DNA from 4 places in the Paenisporosarcina sp. P5_A11 genome. Region 4 is predicted to be linked to each of the others. Evidence: riboswitches for the same ligand, from Rfam matches in the RefSeq annotation. Region 4 holds a riboswitch; each other region holds the start of a gene.
What was found. Region 4 has a riboswitch for S-adenosylmethionine ahead of AC1DOS_RS07855 (methionine ABC transporter ATP-binding protein). Riboswitches for the same ligand answer to the same signal wherever they lie in the genome.
Positions count from the first base shown of each region.

Region 1: linked by a shared signal. The riboswitch ahead of AC1DOS_RS05295 (methionine ABC transporter ATP-binding protein) and the one ahead of AC1DOS_RS07855 (methionine ABC transporter ATP-binding protein) in region 4 are both predicted to bind S-adenosylmethionine.
Region 2: linked by a shared signal. The riboswitch ahead of metK (methionine adenosyltransferase) and the one ahead of AC1DOS_RS07855 (methionine ABC transporter ATP-binding protein) in region 4 are both predicted to bind S-adenosylmethionine.
Region 3: linked by a shared signal. The riboswitch ahead of AC1DOS_RS01345 (O-acetylhomoserine aminocarboxypropyltransferase/cysteine synthase family protein) and the one ahead of AC1DOS_RS07855 (methionine ABC transporter ATP-binding protein) in region 4 are both predicted to bind S-adenosylmethionine.

Region 1 covers NZ_JBFUKT010000017.1:28,372-31,526, forward strand. Annotated here, with positions in the region: gene AC1DOS_RS05290 (methionine ABC transporter permease) at 1-445, opposite strand, end outside; gene AC1DOS_RS05295 (methionine ABC transporter ATP-binding protein) at 435-1,448, opposite strand; SAM riboswitch class I at 1,552-1,660, opposite strand; gene AC1DOS_RS05300 (carbon-nitrogen family hydrolase) at 1,731-2,525, opposite strand; gene AC1DOS_RS05305 (aminotransferase class I/II-fold pyridoxal phosphate-dependent enzyme) at 2,611-3,155, shown strand, end outside.
Region 2 covers NZ_JBFUKT010000154.1:1,966-5,120, forward strand. Annotated here, with positions in the region: gene metK (methionine adenosyltransferase) at 95-1,291, opposite strand; SAM riboswitch class I at 1,492-1,615, opposite strand; gene pckA (phosphoenolpyruvate carboxykinase (ATP)) at 1,815-3,155, shown strand, end outside.
Region 3 covers NZ_JBFUKT010000002.1:82,704-85,858, forward strand. Annotated here, with positions in the region: gene pepT (peptidase T) at 1-214, opposite strand, end outside; gene AC1DOS_RS01340 (glycerol-3-phosphate acyltransferase) at 372-1,028, opposite strand; SAM riboswitch class I at 1,165-1,281, shown strand; gene AC1DOS_RS01345 (O-acetylhomoserine aminocarboxypropyltransferase/cysteine synthase family protein) at 1,399-2,688, shown strand; gene metX (homoserine O-acetyltransferase MetX) at 2,705-3,155, shown strand, end outside.
Region 4 covers NZ_JBFUKT010000035.1:3,244-6,398, reverse strand. Annotated here, with positions in the region: gene AC1DOS_RS07865 (acyl-CoA dehydrogenase family protein) at 1-538, opposite strand, end outside; gene AC1DOS_RS07860 (MerR family transcriptional regulator) at 535-918, opposite strand; SAM riboswitch class I at 1,203-1,318, shown strand; gene AC1DOS_RS07855 (methionine ABC transporter ATP-binding protein) at 1,465-2,496, shown strand; gene AC1DOS_RS07850 (methionine ABC transporter permease) at 2,510-3,155, shown strand, end outside.

The DNA.
Region 1 (3,155 bases), on a different contig from region 4:
TCGATTCTGGCAATAACACATCTTTGATAATCATCCAAGGGGTTGCTCCTACTGCAACTGCAGCTTCAATAACGCCTTTATCAATCTCTCGGAGTGATGTTTCAACAATTCGCGCGAAAAATGGAGTGGCCGCAACCGATAAAGAAACACTAGCTGCTGCTGGTCCAATCGTTGAATCAACAAGCAATTTGGTTAATGGTATAAGTGCAACTAACAAAATAATAAACGGAATCGAACGTACCATATTTACAATAAAACCGAGTATTCCTTTTATAATTCGATTTTCTAAAAACAATCCTCGATCGGTAATGAAAAGTACAATACCAAGGGGTAATCCAATCACAATCGCAACCGTCAGTGAAATCCCAATCATATACATCGTTTCCCCAAATGCTTTGAGTATGTCTGGCCATAATTCAATCACGTGCTGGATATCAATGCCCATTTCGAATCACCTCCACTTGCGCTCCGCGTCCTTCCATATACGTAATAGCTCTTTTAATATTGTCTGGATGTCCTTGAATTTCCATTAAAAACAAACCTAGCGGCACTTCTTGTATGTATTCAATCGAGCCGTGCAAGAAATTCCCACGTACTTCAAAATGCTGAACCATATCTGAAATAACACCTTCACCCGCCACATCACCTTTAAACATTACTTTTACAATACTTCCAGTAACTTTATCCAAAATGGTTTGTGGCACTTCAAATGACAGCACGCTACTAATAAATTCTTTAGTCAGCTCAGCTTTTGGATTTGAGAAAATCTCGTATACTGACCCTTCCTCCACTACTCGCCCATCTTGCATGACTGCCATACGGTCACAAATCTCTTTCACTACATTCATTTCATGCGTGATTAACACAATCGTGATGTTTAATTCGCGGTTTATCTTTTTTAGCAATCGTAGAATTGATAAAGTTGTGTTTGGATCAAGCGCAGAGGTTGCTTCGTCACACAATAACAAGGAAGGGTTATTTGCAAGTGCACGTGCTATTCCAACACGTTGTTTTTGCCCTCCACTCAGTTGTGCTGGAAACACATCTTTTTTATCAGTTAAACCAACCATCTCAAGAAGCTCCACTACACGAGACGTCATTTTTTCTCTTGGTGTGTTTGCCGCTCTTAATGCGAATGCAATATTTTCAGCTACTGTCTTTTGACTAATCAAGTGAAAGTGTTGAAAAATCATGCCGATTTTCAAGCGCGCCTTGCGTAATTCTTCTCCCTTTAATTTTGTTAGATCAAGTCCATTTACTTCAATCTGGCCACTGGTTGGTCTTTCGAGTAAGTTGATACAACGGAGTAAAGAACTCTTGCCAGCTCCGGAATACCCCACAATTCCGAAAACTTCCCCTTCAGAAATGGTGAGATTAACTCGATCCACACCCATTACCAGGCCATTTTTTGTTTTGTATTCTTTAGATAAATCATTTATTCGTATCATAACAACAAGCTCCTTTTTACCTTCTAGAAAACACAATCCGTAGACTTTAACAAAATAAAAAATGCCCCTTTCATTATGAAAGAGGCACCGAAAAATGGATTTTGGGTTATCTTTCAGAATGAAATCATTCTGTAGGAATTGGCACCTTCCCAGCTATTGCTGGGGGTTGCCGGACGTCATAGGGCCTATCCCTCGGTCTCTCTTGATAAGTTTCCATATGTAGTTGTATTTGTTGCTCGAACTAAATCTTACGATGTTTATTAACGAGTGTCAAACCTTTTTTCACTTTTCAAACAATGGTAGATAAAGTGACGGTCTTCGATCTTCATACACAGGGATACGTGTGCGCACTTCTTCAACTTCGGAAAAATCAACATCAATTACCGCGTATTCTTCATGTTCAGTACCGGTCCACAACACTTTCCCCCACGGCGCAATAATCATGGATTGGCCATTAAACTGATTGTTTGGATCAGAACCAATACGATTCACTGCAATTACGAAACATTGATTTTCTATTGCACGCGCTTGAAGTAAGATCTTCCAATGATCAATGCGTGTCGACGGCCACTGTGCTGGAATGAATAACACCTTTGCTCCTGCTAATGCATGTGCCCGTAACCATTCGGGAAACCTTAAGTCATAACATATGACGCCACCAGCTTGGATAGAACCTAAAGAAAACATATTTTCCTTATTTCCTGCTTGTAGGTATAGATGTTCATCCATCAAACGGAACAAATGCGCTTTATCGTATTCACCAACAAGCTCTCCATCGTTCGAATATACATACATCGTGTTGTAGAAGTTGACTCCTTTTTTCGTTGAAACCGAACCACCTACGATATGAATGTGATGTGTTCGCGCCAAATCAGAAAGAAATTTTTTCGTACGCTCTCCTTCAATGTCGGCAAGGTTTTCTAATGCTGTTAATGCATAAGCAGTATTCCACATTTCAGGTAAAACAACGAGCTCTGCACCTTCACCAACTACTTTTTCAATTAATCTTTGAACATTGCAAAAATTTTTTTCAGGTTCAGCAAACGCTACGTCGAGCTGAATGCAAGCGATTTTCATGGATACACCACCTATAGACAAGTTACTCAAAAGGTTATAAGATTTGGCTGACGATTGCAACTAATTTAGAAAATGAGGAAACGCCATGGAACTCTCGAAAAGACTACAACAATTACCTCCACAATTTTTTGCTTCTCTTGTACAAAAAGTAGGAGCTGCAGTGGCACAAGGTCGCGATGTAATTAATTTAGGTCAAGGTAACCCTGACCAACCAACACCTCCACATATCGTAAAAGCACTACAAATAGCTGCTGAAAATCCTGTTACTCATAAATATTCGCCCTTCCGCGGAATAAGCGAATTGAAAGAAGCAGCAGCTGCCTTTTATAGACGTGAATATAACGTTGACATCGATCCACTAACAGAAGTCGCTGTATTATTTGGAACAAAAATCGGGCTTGTTGAATTGCCTATGGCCGTATTAAATCCGGGAGATTGGATGCTACTACCAGACCCTGGATACCCAGACTATATGTCAGGAGTAATGATGGCCGACGTCAACTATGAAACGTTACCACTTATAGCAGAAAATAATTTTTTACCTGATTTCAATATGCTTTCTGAAGAAAGTAAAGAACGCGCGAAACTTATGTATCTTAACTACCCAAACAACCCGACAGGAGCTACGGC
Region 2 (3,155 bases), on a different contig from region 4:
TTGATTTAATCCCTTTCACGAGTGGTTTATTCCCGTTCACCCATATTTCCTCATAAAAAAACTGTTCCAGAATTACTCCAGAACAGTTTTTGTTTTATTCGCTAGCTTTTTCTTTCAAAAGAGCAGCTCTATCAGTTTTTTCCCATGGTACATCTAAGTCCGTACGACCAAAGTGCCCGTAAGCAGCAGTTTGTTTGTAAATAGGACGACGAAGATCTAACATTTTGATGATTCCTGCAGGACGAAGGTCGAATGACGCTCGAACCACTTCAACAAGTTTTGATTCTTCTACAGTGCCTGTACCAAATGTGTCGATTGCGATTGATACTGGTTGAGCAACACCGATTGCATATGCAAGTTGAACTTCGCAACGGTCAGCAAGTCCTGCTGCTACGATGTTTTTCGCTACATAGCGTGCAGCATATGCTGCTGAACGGTCAACTTTTGTCGCATCTTTACCAGAGAATGCGCCACCGCCGTGACGAGCGTATCCACCGTAAGTATCAACGATAATTTTGCGACCAGTTAAACCAGCATCCCCTTGTGGTCCACCAATTACGAAGCGACCAGTTGGGTTAATAAAGTATTTTGTATTTTCGTCAATTAATTCTGCCGGAACGACAGGATTGATGACATGTTCTTTCAAGTTACGTTGAATTTGCTCAAGTGTTACTTCTGGGTGATGTTGAGTAGAAATAACGATTGTGTCAATGCGCAACGGTTTATTGTTTTCATCATATTCTACAGTTACTTGTGTTTTACCATCAGGACGTAAGTATGGAAGAATTTCCTCTTTACGTACTAGTGCTAAACGACGAGCTAACTTATGAGCCATACTAATTGGAAGTGGCATTAATTCCGGTGTTTCATTACATGCAAAACCGAACATTAACCCTTGGTCACCGGCACCGATTGCTTCGATGTCTGAATCTGTCATCGAACCTTCACGTGCTTCTAGTGCTCTGTCAACGCCCATTGCGATGTCGGCAGATTGCTCATCGATTGCAGTCAATACTGCAGAAGTCTCTGAGTCAAAACCATATTTTGCACGAGTGTAGCCAATTTCACGAACTGTTTCACGTACAACTTTTTGAATATCCACATAAGCAGATGTTGTGATTTCTCCAGCAACAAGCACTAAACCTGTTGTTACAGTTGTTTCACAAGCAACACGTGCGTTCGGGTCTTCTGTTAATATAGCATCTAAAATTGCGTCTGAGATTTGATCACAAATCTTATCCGGATGCCCTTCTGTTACTGATTCTGATGTAAATAGACGACGAGTTGTCATTTAATATTCCTCCTATATCCTTCGAGATTGCTCTCGGAAAATTCAAACGGTACTCATTTCCCATGTCCAGCTTATTCAGTTGAATAAAACCTTCCGCCTTTTCGGGCTTCTGCACACGAGGATAAAGGGAGATGTCATAAAAAAAACCCTCTCTCACGTAAAATACATGAGGAAAGGTATTCATGTATAGGCACCTTTCACTCTTATCATCCAAGGAATTCACCTTGTTTCAGGTTCAGCACCTTTGCCAATTACTACTTGGTTCATAATTGCAGGTTGCCGGGTTTCATAGGGCCTGACCCCTCAACCAGCTCGGGATAAGAGTATCCGTTCAGTTTTACATCATAATAAACTAATCCACCTATGTCAAATATTTTTTATTATTCTTCATTAATATAAAATTATGAGGAATTTAATCAGGCTATTAGTGTAGATTATTAAGCTAAATGTGTTATACTAATCATCGAATTGAAAAAAACACCCCAATTAACTGGGAATACACAAAAAAGGAAGGTACATATACATGAATTCAGTGAACACTATCAACGAGCTGAACGATTTGTTAAATGGCCAAAACGTGCATGTACAACTTTCAGTACCACAATTAGTGGAGAAAGCAACATTACGCGGAGAAGCTGTCTTAACATCTACTGGAGCTGTAAAAGTAGAGACAGGAAAGTATACAGGACGCTCTCCAAAAGACAAGTATGTTGTTGAAGAAGATATCTCAAAAGACAAGATTGATTGGGGTACAGTAAACCGACCGATTTCATCTGAAATTTTTTCCTCTTTATATAAGAAGGTTGTAACTTATTTAAAATCGAAAGAAGAACTTTTTGTCTTTAACGGCTTTGCTGGAGCAGACGAAGAGTCTCGTCTTTCTATCCAAGTAATTAATGAATATGCATGGCATAACCTATTTGCGCATCAATTATTCATTCGCCCAACAGAAGATGAACTGGCTTCTCATGAAGCACAATTTACGATTGTATACGCACCAACTTTTAAAGCAGACCCAGCAATCGATGGAACGGATTCAGAAACATTTATCATTGTTTCAATGGAACAACGCATCATCTTAATTGGTGGTACTGAGTATGCTGGCGAAATGAAAAAATCAATATTCTCTATTATGAACTATTTACTTCCAGAGCAAGGCATTTTATCTATGCATTGTTCAGCAAACGTTGGTGAACAAGGTGACGTTGCCTTATTCTTCGGTTTATCTGGAACTGGAAAAACAACATTATCAGCTGATGCTGATCGCAAGTTAATCGGCGATGATGAGCACGGTTGGTCAGACAATGGTGTATTTAATATTGAAGGTGGCTGTTATGCAAAAGCAATCAACCTGACACGTGAAAATGAACCACAGATTTTCGATGCTATCCGTTTTGGATCAGTATTAGAAAACGTTGTAGTAGATGCTGAAACTCGTATTGCAAATTACGAAGACATTTCTTTAACAGAAAATACACGTGCCGCTTACCCATTACAAGCAATTGACAATATCGTAGACCCTTCAGTTGCTGGTCATCCAAATACAATCATTTTCTTAACAGCTGATGCATTTGGCGTATTGCCTCCAATCAGTAAGTTGACAAAAGAACAAGCAATGTACCACTTCTTAAGCGGTTTCACATCGAAACTTGCTGGTACAGAACGTGGAATCACGACTCCACAAGCAACATTCTCAACATGTTTCGGTTCTCCATTCCTTCCATTGCCTGCAACTGTATACGCGGAAATGCTAGGTAAGAAAATTGATCAACACGATGCACAAGTATTCTTAGTGAATACAGGTTGGACTGGCGGCGAATATGGCGTTGGTAAGCGTATGAAACTAGCTTATACACGTGCAATG
Region 3 (3,155 bases), on a different contig from region 4:
GCAATTCATGGTCTATATTTGAAGGTAATGTAGCAAATAAATAGCCATTATCATCAAGTGAAATGTCTTCCATTCCGATCGCAGCCAACTCTTTTTCAAGTTCATGGAGTAAGTCCCACTGACCTGGTGTTGAAGGGCAAGTTGAACTGTTTGCGTCAGATTGTGTATCAATTTTTGCATAACGCACGAGGCGTTCGATTAATATTTCTTGCATGACATTCCACTCCTTAATTTCATAAATCTATTATTAGTTTATCATTTTCAGAATCATCTAGGAATATTGAATGCTATTAAAAATCAGATAGGATATTTTTTAACCTAATAAGAGGCTGCTGCCAAACAGGTAAATGTAAGAAATATAGTAAATCCTCTTAGAATTCCTGTGGAGATGTCGTTTTTTTCTTTTTCATAACAGTAGACACTTTAGGTTCAGTTCCTTGCTTTATACGTAGAATGTTTTCTCTATGTTTCCAAATAGCTAAAGTGAAAAGAGCTAATGAGATGAAGTTCGGCCAAAATCCTCCCATAAACCAAAATACATAAACCAATAATGTAAGGTATAAAAAAAGAACGCCAATTGGTAAATAGTCTGTTATGAGAGTTATTAATATGAGCAAGGTCAATCCAATACAGCCCATTCTCCAATCGACAGCAAACATAATCCCAATGATTGATGCAGTTCCTTTGCCACCATCAAAATTCATCCACAAAGGATAATTATGTCCGATAACGACAGCTGCTCCTATTAATAAAAGTAGAGTAGGTGTGTAGCCATTAAAGAGACTTTGTGTATCTAAAATATAGGCCAATAATAGAACGGCGATAAATCCTTTACCAATGTCAAATAACGCAACTAAAGCCCCGAATTTCCATCCTAACACGATGGTAGCATTAGACGCCCCAGAATTCTTTACACCTTGATCTTTTACATTAACCCCTGAAATCCATTGTGCGATGTAGGACCCATGTAACCCCCCAATTAAATAGCCTGATAGGATAATCATGAGTGACAATAAAGCAAGATTCAAAATCTCAACTCCTTTTTTCTTCTCACTCTTTAAACGTTTGACTATTGGCTGAAGTTTCAAAAAAAATAATTATTTCTTGACTTTTTCTTCCTGGAAAACATATACTGTTTCTCAAGATGGAAAATTGAATCAAATACTCTTATCAAGAGCGGCAGAGGGACTAGGCCCTACGATGCCCAGCAACCGGCAAGTGATGAACTTGCAAAGGTGCTAATTCCTACAGATTTCTTCATGTGGATCTGAAAGATAAGAGGAGGTATACGCAATTGCGAGCCCCCTCTTCTTAAGCGAAGAAGGGGCTTTTTGTATTCCAAAACTCCTCTTTCGCCTCCACACTTCCATCTAAACCACAAACCAGGAGGGAAAAACAATGACTAATCTTCAACCAGAAACGCTACTTTTACACGGAGGGCAAGAGCCGGATCCGATTACTGGCTCACGTGCGGTACCAATTCATAAAACTACTTCTTTTGTTTTCAAAGATACAGAACATGCTCAAAAACTTTTTGCGCTGCAAGAAGCTGGAAATATCTATACGCGTATAGGCAATCCAACAGTCGATGTATTTGAACAGCGTGTTGCTTTGTTAGAAGGGGGTACAGCTGCAGTAGCTTTATCAAGTGGAATGGCAGCGATCGCTTTTTCTATTTTAAATATAGCAGGAGCAGGAGATGAAATCATTGCTGCTAGTAATTTATATGGTGGTACTTATAATTTGTTTGCTAAAACACTTCCAAAGTATGGAATCACTGTAAAGTTTGTCGATTCAACTAATCCGGAGAATTTCCGAGGAGCCATTTCTGAAAAAACGAAAGCCATTTTTGGGGAAATTATCGGCAATCCAAGTCTCCATGTTCTAGATATAGAAGCTGTGTCTACTATAGCCCACGCGCACGGAATTCCGTTAATTGTTGATAATACATTTGCTACTCCATATGGAAGTAATCCTATTGAATATGGTGCTGATGTAGTAGTACATTCAGCAACAAAATGGATTGGTGGACATGGTACTTCAATTGGAGGTGTGGTAGTTGATGCAGGAAAATTCGATTGGAATAGCGAGAAGTTTCCTGAGTTTACGGAACCAGATACTAGTTACCATGGATTGCGTTATGGGATTGACGTGCCTCAAGTTGCATTCGCTATTAAACTTCGAGTTCAACTACTTCGTGACTTTGGTCCATGTCTAAGCCCAGATAATGCATTTTCTTTCTTGCAAGGTCTCGAAACGTTACATTTACGTGTGCCGAGGCACAATGAAAATGCATTGGCGGTAGCTAATTTTCTAGAGAATCATCCAGCGGTGGAGTGGGTAAGTTTCAATGGATTTGAATCTCATCCATCTCATCAATTAGCTAATAAATACTTGAAGAATGGATACGGTTCAATTGTGAATTTTGGAATTAAAGGAGGACGAGATGCAGGGCGTAAAATCATCGATAACGTCAAAATCTGGTCTCATGTTGCCAATGTAGGAGATGCCAAATCGCTTATCATTCATCCGGCTTCTACGACACATCAACAGTTAAGTGGAGAAGAATTAAGAAAGTCAGGTGTCACAGAAGAATTGATTCGACTTTCAGTGGGATTAGAGTCGGTAGAAGACTTATTAGCTGATTTAAGGCAAGCGATAGATCAAGCAATCGTCGTACCGATTTAACTTGGAGGTGGAATTAGTGGCAACAGGAAGTGTAGAAATCGGAAACTTCCAAACAGAGTCTGGGAATCTACTGGAACAAGTTGAACTTTCATATGAATCTTGCGGTCCATTAGATGCACCTGTTATTTTAGTTTGTCATGCTTTGACTGGAAATCAATATGCTACTGGAACTCAGGAAAAACCAGGTTGGTGGAGTGGAATGATTGGACCTGGAAAAGTTATTGATACGAATGTATTTCAAGTAATTACATGGAATGTTTTAGGGGGATGTTCCGGTTCAACTGGTCCAGCTACAATTAATCCTACAACAGGTGAACCATATCGCTCATCCTTTCCAACCATTACAATTCGAGATATGGTCCATGCTGAAAAACAAGGATTACTAGCTTTGGGAATTGATAGACTTCATGCAGTAGTTGGAGGATCGCTTGGTGGGATGCGTGTGCTGGAGTGGGGACTACTCTACC
Region 4 (3,155 bases):
CCCCAACGTCTGATCCTCCCTGACGCTCCGTTAAAAATGTGGCACCTTCAAATAATTCAACATCTCCCGTTGCGCACACATGTGGCAAGAATCGTGCTTTTAATTCTTCATCTGCATAATGTTCAAGTAAGAACGCGGTTGCCATCGTCAACGTCACAGGGCAGTAAACCCCCGCTTCGGCTTGAGATAAAACATAGCCTTGTGCAAAACTATACAAGTAGTTCCCCTTGCGACCGACTTCAGGAATTTCTTTATGCACATACCCAACAATGCCGGTTCGAAAAGTTTCCTTTTCGGTTTCCTCATAACCTCCATTGACCCACACTTTCGAAACATCTTCACCATAGCGATCGAATTTCACTAATCGTGGTGAGCCTTCACGGTCCGTATGCTGAGCACGCTCATCAATTTCATTTGCCACACGTTCACCGAACTCACTTAATGCATTATGTGCATAAGAAAATAACTCAGGCTCCAACCCATTTCGCAAAATCCTATGTAGCGTCTCATCATTAGAATAAAAATTACGTCGTTTCATTTCCCATTCCCATTTAGAATAGTTAATTTCTCCGTAAACTGATGCAACAATAATTCCATTTCCAACTTCATCTCTTGCAATTCACGAATCTTCATATCAACTTCTGCCACACGGTTATTGCCATACTCAATGGTCCGCTCCAACTGTCTTAATCCCGTGCGATCTTGATCAAACAACAACACCATTTCTTTAATTTCCTCTAAGTTAAAACCATATTGCTTTCCTCGAATAATTAACTTCAACTTTGCACAATCCGCTGTTCCAAAAACCCGAATATTACTCTCCGTCCGCTGCGGTTGCAACAAACCTAGCTCCTCATAATAGCGAATCGTTCGTGTTGTCACGCCAAACTCGCGTGCAACATCAGCAATACTTTTCAAGCCCAACACTCCAGTCAGAGTTTTTATGTATTTTACCATTAACGTTAACGTAAACTTCAAGGATTTTAATTTAATATAAGAAAAAATACTCCGTAGGTAAAAAGCAGACAAAATAAACAGTGTTAGATAAAAACCAAATAAACATAATCCTCGCTTATTGAACATACAATTCTCTAAGTTAACAAATGCACCATAAATTTTCTTTCTATTCTGACTATTATTAACTTTGTTGACATGGTATTGTATTGAATATATAGTGAACAACATAATTAAATATGCGTTAATTCTTATCAAGAGATGTGGAMGGCCTGGCCCTATGATACCTCAGCAGCGGGTTTTTACTTTACGTAAAAATACTGTGCTAATTCCAGCGGACAATTATTTGTTCGATAGATGAGAAGAGTGTTCGAGCTAATTTTCTGTGGATGTATTTCCGCATTTCTTTTGCATACGTATGCCTCTTCTGTCTATCGACAGAGGGGGCATTTTTTGTTGTCCACCTCCCTTCTCTAATAACGAGCATGACATCGAAAGGGGCGACATCACGTGATTGAGTTTCAACAAGTAACCAAATCATTTCAAACAAAAAAACAAACGGTTGATGCATTAAAAGGAATCGACTTAACCGTTGAAAAAGGAGATATTTTCGGTGTTGTTGGTTACAGCGGCGCCGGAAAAAGCACACTCATCCGCCTCGTTAATCTACTGGAGCGACCAACAACCGGGCAAGTAATTGTTGATGGCCAACCGTTAACCGAGTTGAAACCAAAGCAGCTGAGAGCAGAAAAGAAAAAAATCGGCATGATTTTTCAACATTTTAACTTACTCAATTCTAAAACTGTTTTTGACAATGTAGCTATACCACTCGTATTATCGGGAACTCCAAAAACGATCATTAAAACTCGAGTCGAAGAACTTCTTGAATTTGTTGGGTTATCTGATAAAGAAAAAAACTACCCAGAACAATTGTCTGGTGGTCAAAAACAGCGAATTGGAATTGCCCGTGCACTTGCCACGAACCCATCCATTTTATTATGTGATGAAGCCACATCAGCACTGGATCCACAAACAACAAGCGCTGTTTTGCAGCTGCTCAAGAAAATTAATCAACAATACAATATCACCATTTTACTCATTACACATGAAATGTCAGTTATTCGAGAAATCTGCAACAAAGTCGCCGTCATGGAAGGAGGACTCGTCGTTGAGCAAGGGTCAGTATTTGAAGTCTTTGCTGCACCAAAAACCGAAATCGCTAAAAATTTCGTACGTACCGTCATCCATGATGAGATTCCACAAAGCGTGCTGAAAAACGTTGCGATTTCAAACACTCATCCGATCATTTGGAAAATTAATTTTGTGGGCAATACATCCAGTCAGCCATTGTTGTCAACTATCGCCAAAAAATACGATGTTCACTTAAGCGTACTCTCAGCCAACATTTCTGAAATTCAAGAAACGCCTTTTGGTAACTTGATTATCGATGTAACAGGAGATTCTCTAGAAATTAAAAAAGCTTTAACCTACATAAAAGACGAAGGGTTTATCGTTCAGGAGGTGGATTTAAATAATGAGTGATACATTTTGGGGCATGGAGATTACAGCAGAACAATTACTTATTGGGTTTGGTGACACTCTTTATATGGTTGCGGTTTCCCTTTTATTTTCAGCACTTATCGGGCTACCTCTCGGGATTTTGCTTGTCATTACTCGAAAGGGACATATCTTGGACAACAAGTGGGTCTTCAACATCTTAAATCCGATCATCAATATCTTGCGTTCGGTCCCGTTCATTATCTTGCTAGTTGCGATAATCCCATTGACGAGATTAATTGTCGGCTCTGCCATTGGTACTACCGCAGCAATCGTCCCTCTGGTCTTTTATGCAGGGCCATATATTGCGAGACTCGTCGAAAACTCTTTACTTGAAGTCGACAAAGGAATCATTGAAGCCGCTCAGTCTATGGGGGCAACTGTTCCACAAATKATCTTTAAATTCTTAATACCAGAAGGCTTGAGTTCCCTTATTCTCACCTTCACCACCGCAACAATCGGCTTAGTAGGAGCATCAGCTATGGCCGGTGCAGTTGGGGCGGGAGGCGTCGGTGACTTAGCCATCACTTATGGATATCAACGGTTCGACACTATGACCATGATCGTCACCGTAGCAGCTCTTGTCATCATCGTTCAATTATTACAATCAACAGGAAACATGGTTTCAAAACAAATAAGAAGAA